Regions from separate parts of the Pseudomonas siliginis genome, predicted to be linked through region 1. Evidence: riboswitches for the same ligand, from Rfam matches in the RefSeq annotation. Region 1 holds a riboswitch; each other region holds the start of a gene.
The links. Region 1 has a riboswitch for cobalamin ahead of NF676_RS12390 (CbtB domain-containing protein). Riboswitches for the same ligand answer to the same signal wherever they lie in the genome.

Region 1 (8,027 bases):
GCTCGGGGTACCTTCGTTACGGGACCGATCCGGGCGCAGCGGCTACGGTTTGCTTCGCTGCACCTCCTTCCGCTGTGTACGACTGCGTCGTACGGTCGCTGCGCTCCCACCCCCGGATCGATCCCGTAACGAAGCCTGCCGAAGGGGCAAAAGATCAAAAGCCAGAGCAAAAGCAAAGGCAAAGGCAAAAGCAAAAGATCGCAGCCTTCGGCAGCTCCTACAGTTGGATCGCGCACCAGCTCAAGAACAGGTCGGCTGTCAGGCCGCCTTCGCGAGCAGGCTCGCTCCCACAAAAGCAAAAGTAAAGCAGCGCAGCCGCCCCACTCAACAATGAGCGTTAGCTCGAGTGCTCTTGATCTTGATCCACCGGCGACGTCGGAAGGCTGAGTGGAGGGATTGATCCGGGCGTGGGAGCGCAGCGACCGTACGACGCAGTCGTACACAGCGAGTGTAGGTGCAGCGAAGCAAACCGGAGCCGCTGCGCCCGGATCAGTCCCGGAGCGAAGGAACCCGAGCCTGCGAGGGCCGAACGTAGGAGCAAGCCTTTTTGGGTACTTTTTCGGCGTTTGGAAAAAGTGCCTCGCCGTAAGGGCGAAACCGTAATCAGCAACACCCGCAGCAACGGATATACACACAAAAACATCAGAAAAATGCCCACACCGCAGTACCGAAAACTCCCGGAAATTGACTAAAAACCCAAACCCATGTTCTCCTGCACACCTTGTTACGGGTGCCCTTCACAGGGTGAAACGGGAAACCGGTGAATCATGTGCTTTACTCAAAGCCATGTCAGTCCGGTGCTGCCCCCGCAACGGTAAGCGAGCGAAGCGTCAGATCCACTGTGCCCCGGCATGGGAAGGTGATGCTTGCAGGTCGGCGACCAGCCAACCCCTCGCGAGCCCGGAGACCGGCCCGCAACACCCAGCGCGCGCAAGCGCCGCTGAACACAAACAAACCCGCGGTGGGCGGGCGCTGTTCGAAATCCCTGCGTGCCCGGCCCGCAGGGATTTTCATGCGCTCTGTTTACCCGCTGACATTTCAGAGGGAAGCGCTATGTCGATCATCAGTAACACCGTCAGCCACACTGACCACATCTCCAGCAGCACCACACTCGGCCAACGCGTGGCCGCCGCCCTCTTTGCCTCGATCCTCGGCGCCAGCCTGGTCTGGTTCGCCGGTTTCTCGCACATCGAAGCGGTGCACAACGCCGCCCACGATACCCGCCACAGCGCCGCGTTCCCGTGCCACTGAGGCCTGCCGAAATGATCAAACGTATCGCGCAAACCGCAGGCTTCACCGGCTTGCTGGCCGCCCTGCTCCTGACCCTGCTGCAGAGTTTCTGGGTATCGCCACTGATTCTGCAGGCCGAATCCTTCGAGAAATCCGAACCGGTCGCGCAAGTCCACGAACACGCCGCCGGCACCGCCGCCCACAGCCATGATGGCGAAGCCTGGGAGCCGGAAGACGGCTGGCAGCGCGTGGTCTCGACCACTGGCGGTAATCTGGTGGTGGCAGTGGGTTTCGCCCTGATGCTCGCCGGCCTGTACACCTTGCGCGCGCCGACCAAGACCTCGCAAGGGCTGCTCTGGGGTCTGGCCGGTTACGCCACGTTCGTTCTCGCGCCGACCCTGGGCCTGCCACCTGAGTTGCCGGGCACAGCCGCCGCCGATCTGGCTTCGCGGCAGATCTGGTGGATCGGCACTGCCGCTTCGACCGCCGTCGGCCTGGCACTGATCGCCTTCAGTCGTCACTGGCTGATGAAGCTTCTTGGTGTAGCGATTCTCGCCGTGCCGCATGTGATCGGCGCGCCGCAACCGCAGGTGCATTCGATGCTCGCTCCAGAGGCACTGGAAACCCAGTTCAAAATCGCTTCGCAGCTGACCAACGTGGCGTTCTGGCTGGCTCTGGGCCTGATCAGTGCCTGGTTGTTCCGCCGCAAGAGCGCAGGCCGATATCAGGCATGACCAATGACCGCGCAGCGCCGACCTTCGTGGTCGGCCTCGGCTGCCAGCGCGGCTGTCCCGCCAGTACGCTGCGCGCATTGCTCGACCAGGCTTTGCAGGCACACCGCATCGAACTGCGAGCGGTCAAGGCTCTGGCGAGTATCGATCTCAAGCGCGACGAACCGGGGTTGCTGGAACTGGCCACACAATTGAACCTGCCGCTGCAGTATTTCAACAGTGCCGAACTGGCGCCCTATCAGCAGCGCCTCAGCCATCAATCGCAGATCGCCTTTGAGCGCACCGGCTGCTACGGCGTGGCGGAAAGCGCCGCGCTGGCGCTCGCCGAGCAACTGATTCAGGCGCCGGCGAAACTGCTGATCCACCGGCAGAAATATGCGCAGGCCACGCTGGCATTGGCCGGCGCTGCATAAAATCCCGATAATCCCCGCCATCGATCATGAGCACGCTTCATCTGCAGTGTGTCTGCGCCTCTTCACAAGGATTCAACGATGACCGTCTACTTCATCGGCGCCGGCCCCGGCGACCCGGAACTCATCACCGTCAAAGGCCAACGGCTGATTCGCAGCTGCCCGGTGATCATTTATGCCGGCTCGCTGGTACCCGCAGCGGTGCTGGAAGGTCATCAGGCCGAAATCGTGGCCAACAGCGCCGAACTGCATCTGGAACAAATCATCGATTTGATCAGGAGCGCCCATGCCAAAGGCCAGGATGTGGCCCGTGTGCATTCGGGGGATCCAGGTCTGTACGGCGCGATTGGTGAGCAGATCCGCCACTTGCGTGAGCTGAGCATTCCTTTCGAGATCATCCCTGGCGTGACCGCCACAGCGGCATGCGCAGCACTGCTGGGCGCAGAGCTCACTCTGCCGGACATTTCGCAAAGCGTGATCCTGACCCGTTACGCCGACAAGACCGCGATGCCCGCCGGCGAAGAACTGGCGAGCCTGGCGCAGCACGGCGCGACCATGGCGATCCACTTGGGGGTCAATCATCTGGAAAAAATACTGGTTGAACTGCTGCCGCATTACGGCGCGGACTGCCCGATTGCCGTTATTCACCGCGCGACATGGCCGGATCAGGACTGGGTGGTAGGTACATTGGCGGACATTGCCGCAAAGGTCGAGGCCAAAGGCTTTCGGCGTACGGCGCTGATCTTGGTTGGCAGGGTGCTGGGCAGCGAGGTGTTCAGCGAGTCTTCGTTGTATCGGGCCGGGCATGCGCATCTTTATCGCCCTTGAAGACGCTTTCGCGAGCAGGCTCGCTCCCACAGGTGATTGCATTTCAATGTGGGAGCGAGCCTGCTCGCGAATGGGGGCGGCAAAAGTTACCCATAAAAAAACGGCGCTCACGGGGCGCCGTTTTTCATGTTCGCAGCGAACACCTTAGTAGTAGGCGTTTTCTTTCTGCGTGTGGTCGGTCACGTCGCGAACGCCCTTGAGCTCAGGAATGCGCTCGAGCAAGGTGCGCTCAATGCCTTCCTTCAAGGTTACGTCGGCCTGGCCGCAGCCCTGGCAACCGCCACCAAACTGCAACACAGCGATGCCGTCCTCGACAACGTCGATCAGGCTGACCTGACCGCCGTGGCTGGCCAGCCCCGGGTTGATCTCGGTTTGCAGGTAGTAGTTGATGCGCTCGTTGACCGGGCTGTCGGCATTGACCATCGGCACTTTGGCATTCGGTGCCTTGATGGTCAGCTGGCCGCCCATGCGGTCGGTGGCGTAATCAACAACCGCGTCATCGAGAAACGCTTCGCTGAACGAATCGATGTAGGCGGTGAAGCTTTTCAGCCCCAGCGCGGTATCTTCAGGTTTCTCTTCGCCCGGCTTGCAGTAGGCAATGCAGGTTTCGGCGTACTGGGTACCAGGCTGGGTGATGAAGACACGGATGCCGATGCCCGGGGTGTTCTGCTTGGAGAGCAGATCGGCCAGGTAATCATGGGCGGCGTCGGTAATGGTAATAGCGGTCATAAAAACTCCTCGCAGGCGTGGGCGCAGTTTACGCCAATCGGCGCGGCTGACAAAGTCCTAGTATTTTTGTCGGGAAAGAATCCCGGGCACACGCCTGCGAATACTCAAAGATTCTCGTACCGGTTCATATCCAGCACGCCCTCTTCCACCGGGTCGGTTTCATGGATGTACTGGCTCAGATCGTGGAAATACAGCCAGAACTGCGGATGACTGCGGCGAATGCCCCAGCGCTCGACGATCTTTTCGAACCGATTGACATCCCTGGCGTTTTCCATGGCATCGACAAACGCCGGTACCTGCTCGGCCGGGACGTTGAACATGAAATTCGGGTAACTGCTGAGCACGCCCGGATAGATCGTCAAGGTGTCGAGCCCCGACTGATAGCGCAGCGATTCACCGAGCAGAAACGCCACGTTGCTGTGGGCGCGGTTGCGCAGCACGCTGTAGACCTCGCGCTTGCCGCTGGCGGTTTCGACACGCAGCAAGGTCGCTTCGGGCATCTGGTCGATGACTTTCAGTCCCGCTGCCGGGCGCGAGGCCAGACGGCTCAAAGCCTGCTCGGCATTCTGCAACGCCGGATCGATATTCGGTCGCGAGCAATAAGCGCCGTCGCAGCGATTGATCGGGTCTGGCCGCGCGTTCAGATCACCGTAGCGCGCCAGCAACTGCATGGCGAAATCATGTTTCGGGTCTTTTTCGTCGAGCTTTAATGCGGTCGGTTTGTCGTCATCGATGGCCTCGTAATCGAGCCACATCTTGAATTGGCCGCCGTCCTGGTACCAATCGTTGAGGTAATCCTCACGCGAGTCGGCGGGCATAAGGCGCAGGAAGTTCTGTTCCGCGCCGTTACGGATCAGGTCGAAATACAGACGGGTCTGCGCCTGATGGGAAACGTTGCCGAACACGTCGAAATTGACCGCGAGCTGGTAGTAGGTGCGTTCCAGCAGCGGATAGTCGAACAGCCACATGGTTTGCGGCACCTCTCCGATAAGCCCCTTGGTCACCGAAGCGCTGTCGAAGTGGCGGAAAATGCTCAGCAAGGCGTTGTCGTTGCCGGCCCACAGCGTCGACCAGCTCGGCGCCGGCAGATCGGCATAGCTGTCACGGCGCAGTGCCTCGTATTCGTTGCGCTTGTCGCGATAGTTGCGCCACAGACTCAGCACGCTGCCGACATCGTCGTTCTGCCCCGGCATCGCCAGCAGCGGCGTGGCCTGGCCGCGGTAGTTCGGGTCGGTGATATAGAGATCATGTTCCGGCGCCTGGAACAGCGCCCAGAAGTTGTCGCGGATCACGTCGGTCGCGATCTGCCCACGGCACACCGGGCCGCGAATGAAGGTGCGGACGAAGTATTCGGCGTTATCGAGCATGAACTGATAGCGCGCCTGCGCCGGAATCGCTTCGAAAGTGGCAAACGGATTGGCACGGCTTTGCGGGCCGTAACCCGGCAGCGCGTTGACCTGCCAGTTGCCGCTGTAGAACAGGCTTTTGATCCGGGCCATTTTCGCCGCGCTCAGCGGATAAGTGATGTGCGTCTTGTGCACGATCACCCCTTGCACCGGCCACATGCGGTAATACACCTGCGTGCCCGGGTCGTCGTTGGGGCGGCGAGTGGCGATCAGATCAATCGGCTGGCCGCTCGGCGTACGCGAACGCACCCACTGGAAATAATGCCCCGGCTCACCGTCCTTGAAATAGATGTGCGCCAGATACCAGTGCTCGAACAGCCAGCGCCCGACCAGACTTTGCCGAGCACCGGGAGCATTGAGCAGGTTCTCCCACTGCAGGATCTGCATGGCCTCTTTGGCAGTCGGCGCCAGGCTCTGCTCATCAATCGGCGCGCCAGACGCCAGCCAGCGCTGCAAGGTCTGGTATTGCTGGTCGGTCAGGCCAGTGACCGCCAGCGGCATGCCCTCTTTCGGGTGCGCGCCGGCATATCCGTCGAACTCCGCAGGCATTGCGCATAGATTGTTGCGATTGAGCCCAAGAACAATCTCTTCTGGCAGTTTGGCGTTCGGCGTCAGCGGCGTCTTGTGGCCGAGTTCAAGCATCCGTGCCATCAGCGCGGCCTGACTGCCCTGGGCGTCGAGCACCGAATAGAAGTCTTTCTGTTGCCAGGCGCGCTTGCCGAAGGCGTCGTAAAACAAGCGCGTGGTCGGTGCCGCCTGGGTGCGTTCGCCGTCATATACCGGCATCTTGCTCGCGCCACGGGCGGCGCCTTCGCCACTGCCGAGATTGAGCTGACAGGCCGAGTCATAGCACGCATGGCAGGCTACGCACTTCTCGGTGAAGATCGGTTGGATATCTCGGCTGTAGGAGATGGAAGAAGAAATGGCGGGATCTTGCGCCGCAACGCTCCCGCTCAGGACCAGCAACCATAAACTGATGAAACGGTGCGGCATGCTGCTGATCTCGATGGTAAAAAAAGGCTGCGATTCTACCGTTATGACGCTCGCACCAACATGAGCGATATTCATGCAAAAGCTGCACATGCTCCAAAAGCGCACAGGTTTGCTATGATCGCGCTCCTTCGTAATGGTCTTTCCGAGTAGTCCACATGTCCGATCGCAGCGTCCGCCTTCAAGCTCTCAAGCAAGCCCTCAAAGAGCGCATCCTGATTCTCGACGGCGGGATGGGCACGATGATCCAGAGCTACAAGCTCGAAGAACAGGATTATCGCGGCAAGCGCTTCGCGGACTGGCCGAGTGACGTCAAGGGCAACAACGACCTGCTGGTGATCACCCGTCCGGACGTGATCGGCGGTATCGAAAAAGCCTATCTGGACGCCGGCGCCGACATTCTCGAAACCAACACCTTCAACGCCACGCGCATTTCCATGGCCGATTACGGCATGGAAGAGCTGGCCTACGAGTTAAACGTAGAAGGCGCACGTCTGGCGCGCAAGATTGCCGACGCCAAGACCGCCGAAAACCCGGCCAAGCCGCGCTTCGTTGCCGGCGTGCTCGGCCCGACCAGCCGCACCTGCTCGCTGTCGCCCGACGTCAACAACCCCGGCTACCGCAACGTAACCTTCGATGAGTTGGTGGAAAACTACACCGAAGCCACCAAAGGCCTGATCGAGGGCGGCGCCGACCTGATCCTGATCGAAACCATTTTCGACACCCTCAACGCCAAAGCCGCGATCTTCGCCGTACAAGGTGTGTTCGAAGAGCTGCACCTCGAATTGCCGATCATGATTTCCGGGACCATCACCGACGCCTCCGGCCGAACCCTGTCGGGGCAGACCACCGAAGCGTTCTGGAACTCGGTAGCGCACGCCAAGCCGATTTCCGTAGGCCTGAACTGCGCCCTCGGCGCCAGCGAACTGCGCCCGTACCTGGAAGAGCTGTCGAACAAGGCCAGCACCCACGTATCCGCGCACCCCAACGCCGGCCTGCCGAACGAGTTCGGCGAGTACGATGAACTGCCCTCGCAAACCGCGAAAGTCATCGAAGAGTTCGCCCAGAGCGGTTTCCTCAACATCGTCGGCGGCTGCTGCGGCACCACGCCGGGCCACATCGAAGCCATCGCCAAAGCCGTGGCCGGTTACGCGCCACGTCAGATTCCGGACATTCCCAAGGCCTGCCGCCTCTCCGGTCTGGAGCCGTTCACCATCGATCGCAGCTCGCTGTTCGTCAACGTCGGCGAGCGCACCAACATCACCGGTTCGGCAAAATTCGCCCGCCTGATCCGTGAAGACAATTACACCGAAGCCCTCGAAGTCGCGCTGCAGCAGGTCGAGGCCGGCGCGCAGATCATCGACATCAACATGGACGAGGGCATGCTCGATTCGAAGAAGGCCATGGTGACCTTCCTCAATCTGATCGCCGGCGAACCGGATATCTCGCGCGTGCCGATCATGATCGACTCGTCGAAATGGGAAGTCATCGAAGCCGGCCTCAAGTGCATCCAGGGCAAGGGCATCGTCAACTCGATCAGCATGAAAGAAGGCGTCGAGCAGTTCATCCACCACGCCAAGCTGTGCAAGCGCTACGGCGCTGCGGTGGTGGTGATGGCCTTCGACGAAGCCGGCCAGGCCGACACCGAAGCGCGCAAAAAGGAAATCTGCAAACGCTCCTACGACATTCTGGTCAACGAAGTC
Region 2 (8,027 bases), 730 kb from region 1:
TCACCATCATCTCGATCATCAACTCGCTGAAGCTGTTCGATCAGTCGATTGAAGACGCGGCGGTGATCTGCGGTGCCTCGCGCTTGCAAGCGGTGTTCAAGGTGACGTTCCCGGCGATTCGTCCGGGCATGGTCGCCGGCGCCCTCTTCGCCTTTCTCGTTTCGTGGGACGAAGTGGTGCTCAGCGTGATGATGGCAAGCCCGACTCTGCAAACCCTTCCCGTGAAAATGTGGACCACCCTGCGCCAGGACCTGACCCCGGTGATCGCCGTCGCTTCGACGCTGCTGATCGGCCTGTCAGTGTTGGTCATGGTGATCGCCGCCGCCCTGCGCCGGCGCAACGAAATCAGCGCCTGAGCGCCCAGGAGTACGACATGAGTGCCGTGATCAAAGACGCATCCCAGCAGAGCGACAAACCCCTGGTCAGCCTGCGCAACCTGAACAAGCACTACGGCGATTTCGCTGCCGTCGACAATATCTCGCTGGACATCAAGGACGGTGAATTCCTCACGTTCCTGGGCTCCAGCGGCTCGGGCAAAAGCACCACGCTGTCGATGCTCGCCGGTTTTGAAACACCGAGCAGCGGCGAGATCCTCGTCAACGGCCAATCACTGGTCAACGTGCCGCCGCACAAGCGCGACATCGGCATGGTCTTTCAGCGTTACTCGCTGTTCCCGCATCTGTCGGTACGCGACAACATCGCCTTCCCTCTGGCCATTCGCAAATTGGCTGCGGCCGAGCGTGAAAAACGCGTCGATGCGATGTTGAAGCTGGTGCAGCTCGAACAGTTCGCCCATCGCCGCCCTTCGCAACTGTCTGGCGGCCAGCAACAACGGGTTGCCATCGCTCGCGCCTTGGTTTACGAGCCGCGCATTCTGCTGATGGACGAACCGCTCGGTGCGCTGGACAAGAAGCTGCGCGAAGACTTGCAGGATGAACTGCGCCAGCTGCACCGGCGCCTGGGCATCACCATCGTCTACGTGACCCACGACCAGGAAGAAGCCATGCGTCTGTCGCAACGCATCGCGATTTTCAGCCACGGCAAAATCGTTGGTCTGGGCAGTGGTTATGACCTTTACCAGAATCCGCCCAATGCATTTGTCGCGTCGTTTCTGGGTAATTCGAACTTCCTCAAGCTCAAGGCGCAAGGCAATGCAGCAGCGAGTTTCGAGGGCCAGTCGTTGTCGATTCGGCTGACGTCCGGGTTGCACACTGATCAGGATGTGCTGCTGATGGTGCGTCCGGAAAAGGCCTTGGCGCTGAGCACGCAGCAGGCGCTGGATGAGCCGCTGGCGGCGGGCTGGAATGAAGTATCGGCGAACGTTGTGGAGGTGTTGTTTCTCGGTGAAAGCCAGACGTGCAGCGTGGTGACTGCGGGCGGGACGTCGATGACGGTGAAAGCGCTATCGGCAGCGGGCATGCCGCTCAAGGCCGGCGATCCGGTACGGGTGCGCTGGGCGACGGCGGATGCTTGTGTTTATACCGAGTGGACCGAGAGCGACTTGAACAAGGCTGCCGGGGCTCACTGATTGCGCTGAGTCAGTTGGATCTACCCCCTCACCCCAGCCCTCTCCCCCACGGGGGGCGAGGGGGAAAGGGAGCCGATCTTCATGCTGTTCAAAATGTAAGTTCGACTCGGTATCGCACGTCGGCGTATCTCGCAACAACACCTCGGTCAGTCCCCTCTCCCATTGGGAGAGGGCTAGGGTGAGGGCAAGCAGGCGACACGGTATTAGCCAATGGCCCGGTACCCTTCAATCTCATCCGGCCAAGCCGTCAGCACTTCGAACCCGCTCTCCGTCACCGCGACCATATGCTCCCACTGCGCCGACAACGAGCCATCCTTGGTCAATACGGTCCAGCCATCCGGCATGTTCTTCACATGGCGTTTGCCGGCATTGAGCATCGGTTCCACGGTGAAAATCATCCCGGCCTTGAGCTTCAGGCCCTGATTGGGAAAGCCGTAATGCAGGATCTGCGGTTCATCGTGATAGACCTTGCCGATGCCATGGCCGCAGTATTCGCGTACCACACTGAAGCCCTCCGCCTCCGCCAGGCTCTGGATCGCGTGACCGATATCGCCCAGCGTTGCGCCCGGCTTCACTGCACGGATGCCTGCGCACATGGCTTCGTAGGTGGTCTTGATCAGGTGCTGCGCTTCAGGAGTCGCCTCGCCCACCACATACATGCGACTGGTATCGCCGAACCAGCCGTCCTTGATCACCGCGATGTCGAGGTTGACGATGTCGCCGTCTTTCAATGGCGTACCCGATGGAATCCCGTGGCACACCACATCGTTGACCGACGCGCAGACGGTTTTCGGAAAGCCGTGATAACCGACATTGGCTGGCACCGCCTTCTGCACATTGACGATGTAATCGTTGCACAGTCGATCCAGCTCATCGGTGGTCACGCCAGCCTTCACATGCGGCACCAGCATTGCCAGCACTTCAGCGGCGAGTTTGCCGGCGGCGCGGGATTTTTCGATGTCGGCCGGGGTGTTGATCTTGATCTGGTTTCTCATGCGCTGACGGCTTCCTGAGTCAGTTGTTGCAGATCCAGCCCACCATTCTGTTCGGCGCGGATCAGCAGGCGGCAAATGGCGCTGTGGTCGAGATTGGGATGCAGCTCGGCGAGCATGCCGATGCGCATCCAGTGCTCAGCCTGCGCGTTGATCGAGCGGCTGAGGGCGTTGCTGGAGATGCGCAGATTCTCGTGCATGTCCTCTGAAATCTTTACGATGCCCATGTCTATATCCGATACGAAATGTATATGGATCGTATACTAGCCAAGCTTACCCTCGGATTGCAAACGCTCCGCCACGCAAACACGCACCCGTGCAGGAGCTGCCGAAGCAGATTCGGCTCCCCATCAGCGGCCTGATCGACTACCATGCCCGCGCCGGTTTCCACACGGAATTAATAGGGAATCCGAGGTGCTCCACGCATCAATCGGAACTGCCCCCGCAACTGTAGGTGCCGAGCCTGCTCCTCGACTGCCACTGGGTGAACCCCGGGAAGGCCGGAGCGTGGCGATGACGCATCAGTCAGGAGACCTGCCGGCACAGTGACTGACCAACCGGCGGGGTGTCCGGGAAGGACATCGTGCCGTGCGCATTTTCCCCGTGCCGGCCTTGCGCAGTTTCCACGACCGCGCCCGAGGTGTGTTTCCAAACCGTACCCGCCCGCTCCCGTACGGTTCCCTTGGAGACTGCCCCATGCTGCTGCCCCGCGTTGCCACCCTGCTCACCGCTCTGAGCCTTTGCGCCCTGGCGCAAGCGGCGCCGACTGCGTATCCGCTGACCGTCGAAAACTGTGGCAGCAGCCTGACCTTTCAACACGCACCTGCGCGCACGGTGACCATCGGCCAGGCCGGCACGGAAATGCTCTATGCCTTGGGTCTGGGCGACAAAGTCGTCGGCACCTCACTGTGGTTCAACGACGTGCTGGGCACATACAAAGCGCAGAACGACACGATCGAGCGCCTCGCCGATAACGAGCCGAGTTTCGAAGCGGTGATCGCCAAACGCCCGGAGCTGGTTGCCGTCGAGCTGGAATGGATGGTCGGCCCGCAAGGCGCGGTCGGCACCCGCGAGCAGTTTCATGAACTGAAGATTCCGACCTATCTGCTGCCCTCCGATTGCGAAGCCAAGGACAACCTCGTCGGTTCGGACGGGACGCGGCTGGCACCGTTTCGCATCGACAGCATCTACAAAAGCGTGAGCCAACTGGCGGCGATTTTCGACGTGCAGGCGCGTGGCGAACAGCTCAATGAGCAGCTCAAAGCCAGCCTCGCGCAGTCGATCGCCACCGCGAAAAACCAGCAGCGCAAAGACGTCAGCGCCCTGGTATGGTTCTCCAGCGCCGAGATGGACATCGAGCCGTTCGTGGCCGGGCACAAAGGCGTTCCCGATTTCATGCTCAGCACCCTCGGCGTGCGCAACGTCGTCGAGTCCGATGAAGAATGGCCAACCGTCGGCTGGGAAACCATCGCCAAGGCCAACCCGACGTTTCTGGTGATTGCGCGCATGGATCGTCGACGTTTCCCGGCGGACGACTATCAGAAGAAACTCGCCTTCCTGCGCAGTGATCCGGTGACGCGCAACATGGACGCGGTCAAGCACAACCGCATCATCATCCTTGACGCCATGGCCATGCAGGCCAGCCTGCGCACCTTCGACGGCCTCGAACAACTGGCCAGCGCCATCAACGGCTACGACCTGTCGCAATGAGCAGACGCCTGATCCGTTTGCTGCTGGTGCTGTTGACGCTGTCGGTCGCGCTGATCGGCGGCGTGGCCATTGGTGAGACTTCGATCGAGCCGAGCGTGGTGTTGCAGGTGCTGGCCAACAAGCTGTGGGGCGCCGGTTATGTGCTCGACCCGATCGACGAAGGCATTGTCTGGAACTATCGCCTGACCCGCGCGCTGGTCGCGGCGGCCTGCGGCGCCGGTCTGGCGACCTGTGGCGTAATCCTGCAGTCGCTGCTGCGCAATCCGTTGGCCGATCCGTATCTGCTGGGAATTTCTGCTGGCGCCTCGACCGGCGCGGTGATGGTCGCCCTGCTCGGCGTCGGTGCCGGGGCGATTTCATTGTCGGTCGGTGCTTTTGCCGGCGCGGTGACCGCTTTCGCACTGGTGATCCTGTTGGCGCGAGTCAGCGGCTCGGCCAGCGGCACCGGGCAGATCATTCTGGCCGGGATTGCCGGCTCGCAGCTGTTCAACGCCCTCACCGCTTTTCTGATCACCCGCTCGGCCAGCTCGGAACAGGCGCGCGGGATCATGTTCTGGCTGTTGGGCAATCTCGGCGGCGTGCGCTGGCCGTCGGTGGGGCTGGCGGTGCCGGTGGCGGTGTTGGGGTTGGTTGTTTGTCTGTGGCATCGGCGGGCGCTGGATGCGTTCACCTTTGGTGCGGACTCGGCGGCGTCTCTCGGCATTCCAGTGCGACGTGTGCAGATTCTGTTGATTGGCTGCGCCGCGCTGGTGACGGCGGTGATGGTGTCGATTGTCGGCTCGATCGGCTTTGTCGGTCTGGTGATTCCCCATGCCGCGCGGTTGTTGCTCGGCACCGGCCATGCCCGTCTGCTGCCGGCCAGTGCGTTGGGCGGCGCAGTGTTTCTGATCGCCGCCGATGTGCTGTCACGCACCCTGATCAAGGGTCAGGTGATTCCTGTCGGCGTGATTACCGCGCTGGTCGGCGCGCCAGTGTTCGCGCTGATTCTGGTGGGCCGGAGATCGGCGCGATGAACACGGTTTTGAGTTGTGCTGATGTGGGCTTCAAAGTGCGCGGTGCCGAATTGCTCAACGGTGTCAGCCTCGATGTTCAGCGCGGCGAGACCCTGGGCATTGTCGGGCCGAACGGGTCGGGGAAATCCACTCTGCTGAAACTGCTCGCTGGCCTGCGCGAACCGAGCGCAGGTCAGGTGCAGCTCGACGGTCGGACGCTGGGCAAGATGTCGCGGCGCACTATCGCGCAGACGCTCGCGGTGGTTGAGCAACAGGCCGATACCGACGATGGCATTCGCGTGTTCGACGCGGTGGCGCTGGGGCGGACGCCGTGGTTGTCGGCGCTGCAACCGTGGTCGCCGGCCGATGACGCCATCGTCGAGCAAGCGCTGGTCGACGTCGACGCCGTGCACCTGCGCACCCGCCTCTGGCGCAGCCTTTCCGGCGGGGAACGCCAACGCGTGCACATCGCCCGCGCACTGGCGCAGCGCCCGCAGATCCTGCTGCTCGACGAGCCGGCCAACCACCTCGACATCCAGCATCAGTTGAGCATTCTGCACGTGGTGCGCGCACTGCCGGTGACTACGCTGATCGCTTTGCACGATCTCAATCAGGCGCTCAAATGTGATCGCCTGGCGGTGCTGGAGCGCGGGCGACTGGTCGCGCTTGGCGAGCCGCTGCACGTGCTGACGCCGGAGCGGTTACAGACGACTTTCGGGGTCAGGGCGCACTATCTGACAGACCCGTTCGATGGTGCGCCGATATTGCGCTTCCTTGCCTGATGCATGGGTGGCTGACACACCGCTTTCGCGAGCAGGCTCGCTCCCACAAAGGATTTGTGTGTTGCCGTGAATGACGGGGAGAACGCGAGTTCTGTGGGAGCGAGCCTGCTCGCGAAGGCGTCAGGTCATCCAACATGGTGTCGATTGACACACCGCTTTCGCGAGCAGGCTCGCTCCCACAAAGGTTATGTATTCCAGGGCGGTAAAGGGTCAGGCCCACTCTTTGCGCAGTTGCCGCGCGGCGCTGACCATGTGCACCAACGCCGCCTCGGTCTCTGGCCAGCCTCGGGTTTTCAAGCCGCAATCCGGATTGACCCACAGGCGCTCCACCGGAATACGCTGCGCCGCCTTGCGCAGTAAACCGACCATTTCCGACACATCCGGAATCCGTGGCGAGTGAATGTCGTACACGCCGGGGCCGATGTCGTTCGGGTAGGCGAACGCTTCAAACGCTTCGAGCAGTTCCATGTCCGAACGCGAGGTTTCGATGGTGATGACATCGGCGTCCATCGCCGCGATCGACTCGATCACATCGTTGAACTCGCTGTAGCACATGTGCGTGTGGATCTGCGTTTCGTCGCGCACGCCGGAGGCGCACAGGCGGAACGCTTCGCTCGCCCAGTGCAGATACGCCGGCCATTGCGCCCGGCGTAACGGCAAGCCTTCACGGAACGCCGCTTCGTCGATCTGCACGATTTTGATTCCCGCCGCTTCCAGATCATTCACCTCGTCACGAATGGCCAGCGCCAGTTGTTGAGCCTGCACCTCGCGGCTGACGTCTTCGCGCGGGAACGACCACATCAGCATGGTCACCGGGCCGGTCAGCATGCCTTTCATGACCTTGTCGGTTAGGCCTTGGGCGTAGCGGATCCACTCGACCGTCATCGCCTGCGGGCGGCTTAGGTCACCGAAAATCACCGCCGGTTTGACGCAGCGCGAACCGTAGCTCTGCACCCAGCCAAAGCGGGTGAAGGCATAGCCGTCGAGCTGTTCGGCGAAGTATTCGACCATGTCGTTGCGCTCGGCCTCACCGTGCACCAGCACATCCAGGCCGAGGCGTTCTTGAATTTCCACCGCGTGGCGAATCTCCGTGTGCATCGCATCGGTGTAATCGGCCGCGCTGAGCTTGCCTTGCTTGTAGGCCTGACGCGCCAGACGGATCGCCGCCGTTTGCGGAAACGAACCAATGGTGGTGGTCGGGAATAACGGCAGGTCGAGCTTGCCGCGCTGTTTGGCAATACGCTGGGCAAACGGCGATTGGCGTTGCGCATCCTTGGCAGTGATCGCCGCGACCCGCGCTTGTACCGCCGGTTTGTGAATACGCGGCGAGGCAGCGCGGCTGGTCTGCACCGAACGGCTTTGCGCGAGGGCACGCAGTACCTTCGGCGCTTCCGGTTCGCTGACCGCTTGAGCGAGCACGGCGACCTCTTCGCACTTCTGCACGGCGAACGCCAGCCAGCTTTTCAGTTCGGCATCGAGCTGGTCTTCGCGGCCCAGATCAACCGGGCTGTGCAGCAATGAACAGGACGGTGCTACCCACAAACGATCACCCAGACGCTCATGAGCATGGCGCAGCGTCGCCAGCGCGTTTTGCAGATCGCAGCGCCAGACGTTCCGACCGTTGACCACACCCAGCGACAGCACCTTATAAGCCGGCAGACGATCCAGAATGGTCGGGTACTGATCCGGCGCGCGCACCAGATCGATGTGCAAGCCATCGACCGGCAGGTTCGCCGCCAGACCGAGGTTTTCTTCCAGACCACCGAAGTACGTGGCGAGCAGTTTTTTCAGCGGATCGCGCTGGATCTGGTTGTAGGCGCGCTCGAAGGCATTCTTCCAGTCCTGCGGCAGATCGAGCACCAGAATCGGCTCGTCGATCTGCACCCACTCCACACCCAACGCCGCCAGCCGCGCGAAGATCTGGCCGTACAGCGGCAGCAGGCGGTCAAGCAAATCGAGTTTGTCGAAGTCGACGCCTTTGGTTTTACCCAGCCACAGATAGGTCAGCGGACCGATGATCACC
Region 3 (8,027 bases), 850 kb from region 1:
GGTTCAACTGCTCAACCGCGGGCTTCCTTTAACAGCACGGCGATGCCCGGATGATAGTTGCCCGCGTCGCTGTGCAATTTGCGATAGGCGTAGGGGAAATACCAGGCCACGGCGCAGGTGTGTTCCTTTTGCAGGTCGTCGACCATGTCCTGCAATTCTTCGGGGCTGGCGCTGTGCTGAGGTTTTTGCGGAGCAACAAAGAGGCAGCCGAGCTTGAGATCGCTGGCGTAGCTGATGCGCTTGGCATCAACGGTGATGTCGAGCAGGGCCTGGGTCAGGTTGAGGTTGTTGACCCGTGGCCAGCGTTGCGTGGCCTGAATGAACGCGCGGTCTTCGGCGCCGGCAATCAGCAGGTCGGCGCGAGCATTGCGTTCGCCTTCTTCGTTCTGTTTGCGCGTGGCCGTGTCGTTCAGCGTGACCATTTCAGCCATCCACGCCGCTGCCGCGAGCAGGCCGAGATTGGCTTTCTCGTCGTGCCAGTACGGCGTGTCGTTGTCGCCGCGTACAGTGTTGTAGCGATCGATACAGTCAAACCAGCGTTCCAGCACCGGGCGCAGAAATTCCAGGCGCGGGTTGCTGATGATCATGCCTTGCATCGTCGTCATCCTTATTGTTGTAGTGGGCTTTCGAAAAAAGCATGGCTCTTTGATATCACTTGTCGCAGTCTGGCACAAGATTGCCGCTGCACAATGGATCAGCGGCAGTTATTCGCGCGCAAAGCGCCTCTTCAATTGACGCTCCACCCCCAACCCTCTAACCTTCGCCGCTTGTTTCAGGTGCTCTGTGGCCCCGCGTCGACAGAGTGAAACAGGGAAGCCGGTGAGGGTGGTCTTCAAGCGAAGCCACGACGATCCCGGCGCTGCCCCCGCAACGGTAAATGAGTGAAAACTGCGCCTTGAGCCACTGCCTCGAAAGAAGCGGGAAGGCGCGCAGTCCGGCGAAACGCCGCTCATGAGCCCGGAGACCGGCCTGATCCATCTCAGCGGCATCACGGTGGGCGATGCCAGGCTTTTTGCCGTCTATTCTTGTGCCTGCCCGCCGTTATCCAGCCTCAACGGAGAGCTCCCCCCATGACTGATTCCCCCGAGCGTGACGAACGCCATCTGGCGCGCATGCAGCGCAAGAAGGCCGTGATCGACGAACGCATCGCCAGCTCGCCCGACGAATGTGGCCTGGTGCTGGTGCTGACCGGCAATGGCAAAGGCAAGAGCAGCTCGGCGTTCGGCATGCTCGCCCGCGCGATGGGCCACGGCATGCAGTGCGGCGTGGTGCAGTTCATCAAGGGCCGCAACAGCACTGGCGAGGAATTGTTTTTCCGCCGCTTCCCCGAGCAGGTGCGTTTCCACGTCATGGGCGAAGGCTTCACCTGGGAAACCCAGGATCGTCAGCGCGACATCGCCGCTGCGACCGCCGCTTGGGAAGTCTCGCGCGAATTGTTGCGCGACCCTTCGATCGGTCTGGTGGTGCTCGATGAATTGAACATCGCCCTCAAGCACGGCTACCTCGATCTCGATCAGGTGCTCAGCGATCTGCAAGCGCGCCCGCCGATGCAGCACGTGGTGGTCACCGGGCGCGGCGCCAAGCCGGAAATGATCGAGATGGGCGACACGGTCACCGAGATGGGCATGCTCAAGCACGCCTTTCAGGCCGGGATCAAAGCGCAGAAAGGCGTCGAACTTTGAAGCAACCACGTCACTGCCCGGCGGTGTTGATCGCCGCGCCGGCCTCCGGTCAGGGCAAGACCACCGTCACCGCCGCACTCGCCCGTTTGCATCGCAACCAAGGGCGCAAGGTGCGCGTGTTCAAATGCGGTCCGGACTTTCTCGACCCGATGATCCTCGAGCGCGCGAGCGGTGCGCCGGTGTATCAACTGGACATGTGGATGGTCGGCGAGCAGGAAAGTCGCCGGCTGTTGTGGGAAGCCGCCGCCGAGGCTGACCTGATTCTGATCGAGGGCGTGATGGGCCTTTTCGACGGCACGCCATCCAGCGCTGATCTGGCGCGCCACTTCGGTGTGCCGGTGCTCGGCGTGATCGATGGCACCGCCATGGCGCAGACCTTTGGCGCCTTGGCGCTGGGCCTGGCCAAGTATCAGCCGGACTTGCCGTTCGCTGGCGTGCTGGCCAACCGCGTCGGCACCTTGCGCCATGCGCAATTACTCGAAGGCAGCCTCACCGAAGGTCTGCGCTGGTACGGTGCGCTGTCCCGCGAAACCGGTATCGAATTGCCGAGCCGCCACCTCGGCCTGGTTCAGGCCAGCGAATTGAATGATCTGGATCTGCGCCTCGACGCGGCCGCCGATGCGCTGGCCAGCAGTTGCGAGGTCGCGCTGCCACCGGCCGTTGAATTCGCCGGGCCTGACGTCATCGCCGCCGAGCCTCTATTAAAAGGTGTGCGCATCGCCGTTGCCCGCGATGAAGCCTTTGCCTTCACCTATGGCGCCAGTCTCGATCTGCTGCGGGCGATGGGCGCCGAATTGCGCTTCTTCTCGCCGATTCGCGACACGCAATTGCCCGAGGCGGACAGCCTGTATCTGCCGGGCGGCTATCCAGAGTTGCATCACGTCGCGCTGGCGCAAAACGCCTCAATGCTGGCGGCGATCCGCGCGCACCATGCGGCGGGCAAGCCGTTGCTCGCCGAGTGTGGCGGCATGCTTTATCTGCTTGATTCGCTGACCGACGTGGAAGGCACCCGTGCTGAGCTGGTCGGTTTGCTCAAGGGCGAGGCGGTGATGCAGAAGCGTCTGGCGGCGCTGGCGTTGCAGGCGGTTGAGCTGCCGGAAGGTTCCTTGCGGGGGCATACGTATCACCATTCGCTGACTACAACCGAGCTGACGCCGATTGCCCGTGGGCTGAGTCCCAATGGCGGGCGCGGCGCTGAGGCGGTTTATCGCGAGGGGCGGATGACGGCGTCATATGTGCACTTTTATTTCCCGTCGAATCCGACTGCGATTGCGGCATTGTTTGCGCCAGATCGTGAGGCCGCCTTCGCGAGCAGGCTCGCTCCCACAATGGATGACCTGAACCCTGTGGGAGCGAGCCTGCTCGCGAAAGGGCCATGACCGACAACACATTCTCCGAAGCCGAGCGCGCAGCGGTCTACAAGGCCATCGCCGAGCGCCGCGACATGCGCCACTTCACCGGCGGCAGCGTCGAGCCGCAGTTGCTGCGTCGTCTGCTTGAAGCCGCTCATCAAGCGCCGAGCGTCGGCCTGATGCAGCCCTGGCGCTTCATTCGTATCAGCGATCGTGCTCTGCGCGGGCAGATCCGCGATCTGGTGGAAGAAGAGCGCATCCGCACCGCCGAAGCCCTTGGCGAGCGCAGCGATGAGTTCATGCAACTCAAGGTCGAAGGCATCAACGACTGCGCCGAAGTGCTGGTCGCAGCGCTGATGGACGATCGCGAAAAACACATTTTCGGTCGGCGCACGTTGCCGGAAATGGACATGGCCTCGTTGTCCTGCGCGATCCAGAATTTGTGGCTGGCCTCCCGCGCTGAAGGCCTGGGCATGGGCTGGGTCTCGCTGTTCGAACCGCAAGCCTTGGCGGATTTGCTCAAGTTGCCGGCCGGTGCCAAGCCGCTGGCGGTGTTGTGTCTCGGCCCGGTCAAGGAATTCTATCCGGCGCCGATGCTGGTACTTGAAGGCTGGGCGCAGGCGCGGCCGCTCAACGAGTTGCTGTACGAAAATTATTGGGGAGTGAGTCAATGAGTGTGGCGTTGCTGAGTGTCGCCGCGGTAGCGCTGGATGCGCTGCTCGGTGAACCGAAACGCTGGCATCCGCTGGTGGCGTTCGGCAATTTTGCCGGGCGCATCGAGCAACGCTTCAACGCCGGCGGTCGTGGCTGGCGCAGCCATGGCGTGACCGCGTGGGTGCTCGCGGTGCTGCCGCTGACTCTGCTCGCCACCGCATTTTCCTGGGCGCCCTATGTCGGCTGGATTGTCGAGATTCTCGCGCTGTATTGCGCACTCGGCATGCGCAGCCTCGGCGAACATGTCGCGCCGGTCGCGGCTGCGTTGCGCGCCGATGATCTGGACGAGGCGCGCAAGCGTGTCGGTTATCTGGTCAGCCGCCAGACCGATGAACTCGATAGCACTGCCGTGGCCCGTGCCGCCACTGAATCGGTGCTGGAGAACGGCAGCGATGCAGTGTTCGCTGCGCTGTTCTGGTTTGCCGTCGCCGGCGCGCCGGGCGTGGTCCTGTATCGCTTGAGCAATACCCTCGATGCGATGTGGGGTTATCGCAACGAACGCTTCGAACGTTTCGGCTGGGCGGCGGCGAAAATCGACGACGTGTTGAACTACATTCCTGCGCGTCTGGTGGCATTGACCTACGCGCTGCTCGGCAAGACCCGCCTCGCGCTGAAGTGCTGGCGCACCCAGGCGCCGCAGTGGGACAGCCCTAACGCCGGCCCGGTGATGGCGGCCGGTGCCGGTGCGCTCGGCGTCGAGTTGGGTGGACCGGCGATCTATCACGGCGAACTGCATGAGCGCCCACAACTGGGCGAAGGTGCGCCGGCGGATGCCGATTCCATTGACCGTGGCTGGCAATTGGTCCAGCGCGGCGTATGGTTATGGCTGCTGATGCTTTGCCTGGGGGCGGAATTTTATGCTTGAGCACGGTGGCCGGTTGCGCAAGGCTGCACTCGATTACGGGATTGCCGAAGCCGACTGGCTCGACCTGTCCAGCGGCCTCGCGCCATGGCCATTCCCGATCCCGGAAATCCCGCTGCGCGCCTGGGCGCGCTTGCCGGAAACCGACGACGGTCTGGAACAGGCCGCCTGCGATTACTACGGCGCCGCGCAGGTGTTGCCGGTGGCCGGCTCGCAAATGGCCATCCAGTTGCTGCCGCGTCTGCGCCGGGCCGGCAAGGTCGGCGTGTTGTCGCCGTGCTATGCCGAGCATGCCGAAGCCTGGCGGCGCAGCGGTTACATCGTCCGTGAAGTGCTCGAGCAGGAAGTCGAGTTCTTTCTCGACAGCCTCGATGTATTGGTGGTGGTCAATCCGAACAATCCGACCGGCCTCAGCCTGACCCCGGCACGCCTGCTCGACTGGCATGCGCGGCTGGCGCAACGCGGTGGCTGGCTGGTGGTCGACGAGGCGTTTATGGACAACACGCCGCAGCTGAGCCTGGCGCCCTATGCGCATCAGGTCGGGCTGGTGGTGTTGCGTTCGTTCGGCAAGTTTTTCGGTCTGGCCGGGGTGCGCCTCGGTTTCGTTCTGGCCGAGCGCAAGTTGCTCAAACTGCTCGCCGAACAGGTCGGGCCGTGGGCGGTGAGCGGGCCGACGCGGGTACTCGGTACGGCGTGCCTGCAAGACACCGAGGGCCATACCCGTCAGCGGATTCGCAGCGATGAAGCGAGCGAACGGCTGGCGGCGTTGCTGACCCGTTGCGGTTTTGCACCGCAGGGCGGCTGCGCGCTGTTTCAGTGGTTGATCACCGAGCACGCCGAAGCGCTGCACGAATTCCTCGCCCGGCGCGGCATCCTCCTGCGCCTGTTCAGCCACAACAGCAGTGTGCGTTTCGGCCTGCCAGCGGATGCCGCGCAAGCGCTGCGTCTCGAACAGGCTTTGCAAGCATTCGCCAAGGACCACCCATGACCACTCTGATGGTGCAAGGCACCACGTCTGATGCCGGCAAAAGCACGTTGGTGACGGCGTTGTGCCGCTGGGCCACTCGCCAGGGCGTGGCGGTGGTGCCGTTCAAACCGCAGAACATGGCGCTCAACAGCGCAGTCACCGCTGACGGCGGCGAGATCGGCCGCGCGCAGGCAGTGCAGGCGCAAGCGGCCGGTCTTGAACCGCACACAGACATGAACCCGGTGCTGCTCAAACCCAACAGCGACACCGGCGCGCAAGTGATCATTCATGGCCGCGCGGTGACGACGATGAACGCCGTCGCCTATCACGATTACAAGGCCATCGCGATGCAAGCGGTGCTCGCCTCGCACGAGCGACTCAGCGCTGCGTACTCGTTGGTAATGGTCGAAGGCGCCGGTTCGCCGGCGGAGATCAATCTGCGCGCCGGCGACATTGCCAACATGGGCTTTGCCGAGGCGGTGGATTGCCCGGTTTTGCTGATCGCCGACATCAATCGCGGCGGCGTGTTTGCGCATTTGGTCGGCACGCTGGAATTGCTTTCACCGAGTGAACAGGCGCGGGTCAAAGGCTTCATCATCAACCGCTTTCGCGGCGATATCGCCTTGTTGCAACCGGGCCTCGACTGGCTGGAGCAGCGCACTGGCAAACCGGTGGTCGGCGTCTTGCCCTACGTGATGGACCTGCACCTTGAGGCCGAGGACGGCATCGACCAACGCCAGGCCGACAAGGCCGAGCAGGTATTGAAAGTGGTGGTGCCGGTGCTGCCGCGCATCAGCAATCACACCGACTTCGACCCGCTGCGTCTGCATCCGCAGGTGGATCTGCAATTTGTCGGCCCGGGCCAGGCAATTCCCGCCGCCGATCTGATCATCCTGCCGGGCTCGAAGAGCGTGCGCAGTGATTTGACTTATCTACGCGCCAACGGCTGGGACGCTGCGATCAATCGGCATCTGCGCTACGGCGGCAAGGTGCTGGGGATTTGCGGCGGTCTGCAGATGCTCGGTGAGCAAGTACACGATCCGCTTGGGCTGGAAGGCGCTGCCGGCTCCAGCGCCGGTCTGGGGCTGCTGGCGTTCGAAACGCAACTCGAAGCCGAGAAGCAATTGCGCAACGTGCGCGGGCGGCTGGCGTTGGAAAGCGCCGCAGTCAGCGGTTACGAAATTCATGCTGGCGTAACCAGCGGACCGGCACTGGAAAACCCGGCGGTACATTTGGACGACGGTCGTTGCGATGGTGCGCAAAGTGCCGATGGTCAGGTGTTCGGCACCTATCTGCATGGCTTGTTCGAATCCCCCGAGGCGAGCGCGGCGTTGCTGCGCTGGGCCGGGTTGAGTGATGTGCAGGAAGTCGATTACCACGGCTTGCGCGAACGCGACATCGAGCGGCTGGCGGATCTGGTGGAGAAGCATCTGGATACCGGGCTGTTGCGGCAGCTCTGCGGGATTTGAGTTGTCTGGACTGGCCTCTTCGCGAGCAGGCTCGCTCCCACAGGGAACTGCGATCAACGGTGGGAGCGAGCCTGCTCGCGAAGGGGCCGGCTGCCTTACCACACTTTTTTGGATGAACCCATGCTCCAACTGATCCTCGGCGGCGCCCGCTCCGGCAAGAGTCGTCTGGCGGAAAAACTCGCCAGCGACAGCCATCTGGCGGTCACCTACATCGCCACCAGCCAACCGCTCGACGGCGAAATGAACCAGCGCGTCGCCCATCACCGCGCGCGCCGCCCGGTCGAATGGGCGTTGATCGAAGAGCCACTGGAACTGGCCCGCGTGCTGCGCGAATCCGCCGGCGCCGAGCGCTGCCTGCTGGTCGATTGCCTGACCCTGTGGCTGACCAATCTGCTCATGCTCGACGACGCCGAACGTCTCGCCGCCGAGCGTGAAGCGCTGCTCGACTGCCTGGCGTCGTTGCCGGGTGAAATCATTTTTGTCAGCAACGAGACCGGAATGGGTGTCGTGCCGCTGGGCGAATTGACTCGCCGCTATGTCGATGAAGCCGGTTGGCTGCATCAAGCTCTGGCCGAGCGTTGTCAGCGAGTTGTCCTGACCGTCGCCGGCCTGCCCCTGACTTTGAAAGGACCTGCGTTATGAGCCCGACCTGGTGGCTGAACCCGTGCAAAACCGTCAACTCGGACATCATCGCGCAAGCGACCGAGCGCCAGCAGCAACTGACCAAACCGGCCGGTTCGCTGGGGCGCCTTGAATCGGTGGCCGTGCAACTGGCCGGTCTGCAAGGTCAGCTCAAGCCCACGCTGGATCAAGTCTGGATCGCGATTTTCGCTGGCGACCATGGTGTGGTAGCCGAAGGCGTATCGGCTTATCCGCAGGAAGTTACCGGGCAGATGCTGCTCAACTTTGTCAGCGGCGGCGCGGCGATCAGCGTGCTGGCGCGTCAGCTCGGTGCGCAGCTGGAAGTGGTCGATCTGGGCA

Region 2: another riboswitch for cobalamin. It lies ahead of NF676_RS15545 (ABC transporter substrate-binding protein); the one in region 1 lies ahead of NF676_RS12390 (CbtB domain-containing protein).
Region 3: another riboswitch for cobalamin. It lies ahead of cobO (cob(I)yrinic acid a,c-diamide adenosyltransferase); the one in region 1 lies ahead of NF676_RS12390 (CbtB domain-containing protein).

What each region holds. Positions count from the first base shown of each region.
Region 1 covers NZ_CP099598.1:2,654,956-2,662,982, reverse strand. Annotated here, with positions in the region: cobalamin riboswitch at 712-930, shown strand; gene NF676_RS12390 (CbtB domain-containing protein) at 1,054-1,251, shown strand; gene NF676_RS12385 (CbtA family protein) at 1,263-1,964, shown strand; gene NF676_RS12380 (cobalamin biosynthesis protein) at 1,961-2,374, shown strand; gene cobM (precorrin-4 C(11)-methyltransferase) at 2,453-3,199, shown strand; gene nfuA (Fe-S biogenesis protein NfuA) at 3,344-3,928, opposite strand; gene NF676_RS12365 (fatty acid cis/trans isomerase) at 4,033-6,327, opposite strand; gene metH (methionine synthase) at 6,483-8,027, shown strand, end outside.
Region 2 covers NZ_CP099598.1:3,383,130-3,391,156, forward strand. Annotated here, with positions in the region: gene NF676_RS15525 (ABC transporter permease) at 1-356, shown strand, start outside; gene NF676_RS15530 (ABC transporter ATP-binding protein) at 374-1,528, shown strand; gene map (type I methionyl aminopeptidase) at 1,732-2,523, opposite strand; gene NF676_RS15540 (ParD-like family protein) at 2,520-2,747, opposite strand; cobalamin riboswitch at 2,885-3,076, shown strand; gene NF676_RS15545 (ABC transporter substrate-binding protein) at 3,217-4,230, shown strand; gene NF676_RS15550 (FecCD family ABC transporter permease) at 4,227-5,243, shown strand; partial or broken gene NF676_RS15555 (ABC transporter ATP-binding protein) at 5,336-6,004, shown strand; gene metE (5-methyltetrahydropteroyltriglutamate--homocysteine S-methyltransferase) at 6,215-8,027, opposite strand, start outside.
Region 3 covers NZ_CP099598.1:1,806,681-1,814,707, forward strand. Annotated here, with positions in the region: gene NF676_RS08565 (hypothetical protein) at 12-596, opposite strand; cobalamin riboswitch at 758-987, shown strand; gene cobO (cob(I)yrinic acid a,c-diamide adenosyltransferase) at 1,071-1,682, shown strand; gene NF676_RS08575 (cobyrinic acid a,c-diamide synthase CobB) at 1,679-3,061, shown strand; gene bluB (5,6-dimethylbenzimidazole synthase) at 3,058-3,708, shown strand; gene cbiB (adenosylcobinamide-phosphate synthase CbiB) at 3,705-4,613, shown strand; gene cobD (threonine-phosphate decarboxylase CobD) at 4,606-5,598, shown strand; gene NF676_RS08595 (cobyric acid synthase) at 5,595-7,046, shown strand; gene cobU (bifunctional adenosylcobinamide kinase/adenosylcobinamide-phosphate guanylyltransferase) at 7,167-7,688, shown strand; gene cobT (nicotinate-nucleotide--dimethylbenzimidazole phosphoribosyltransferase) at 7,685-8,027, shown strand, end outside.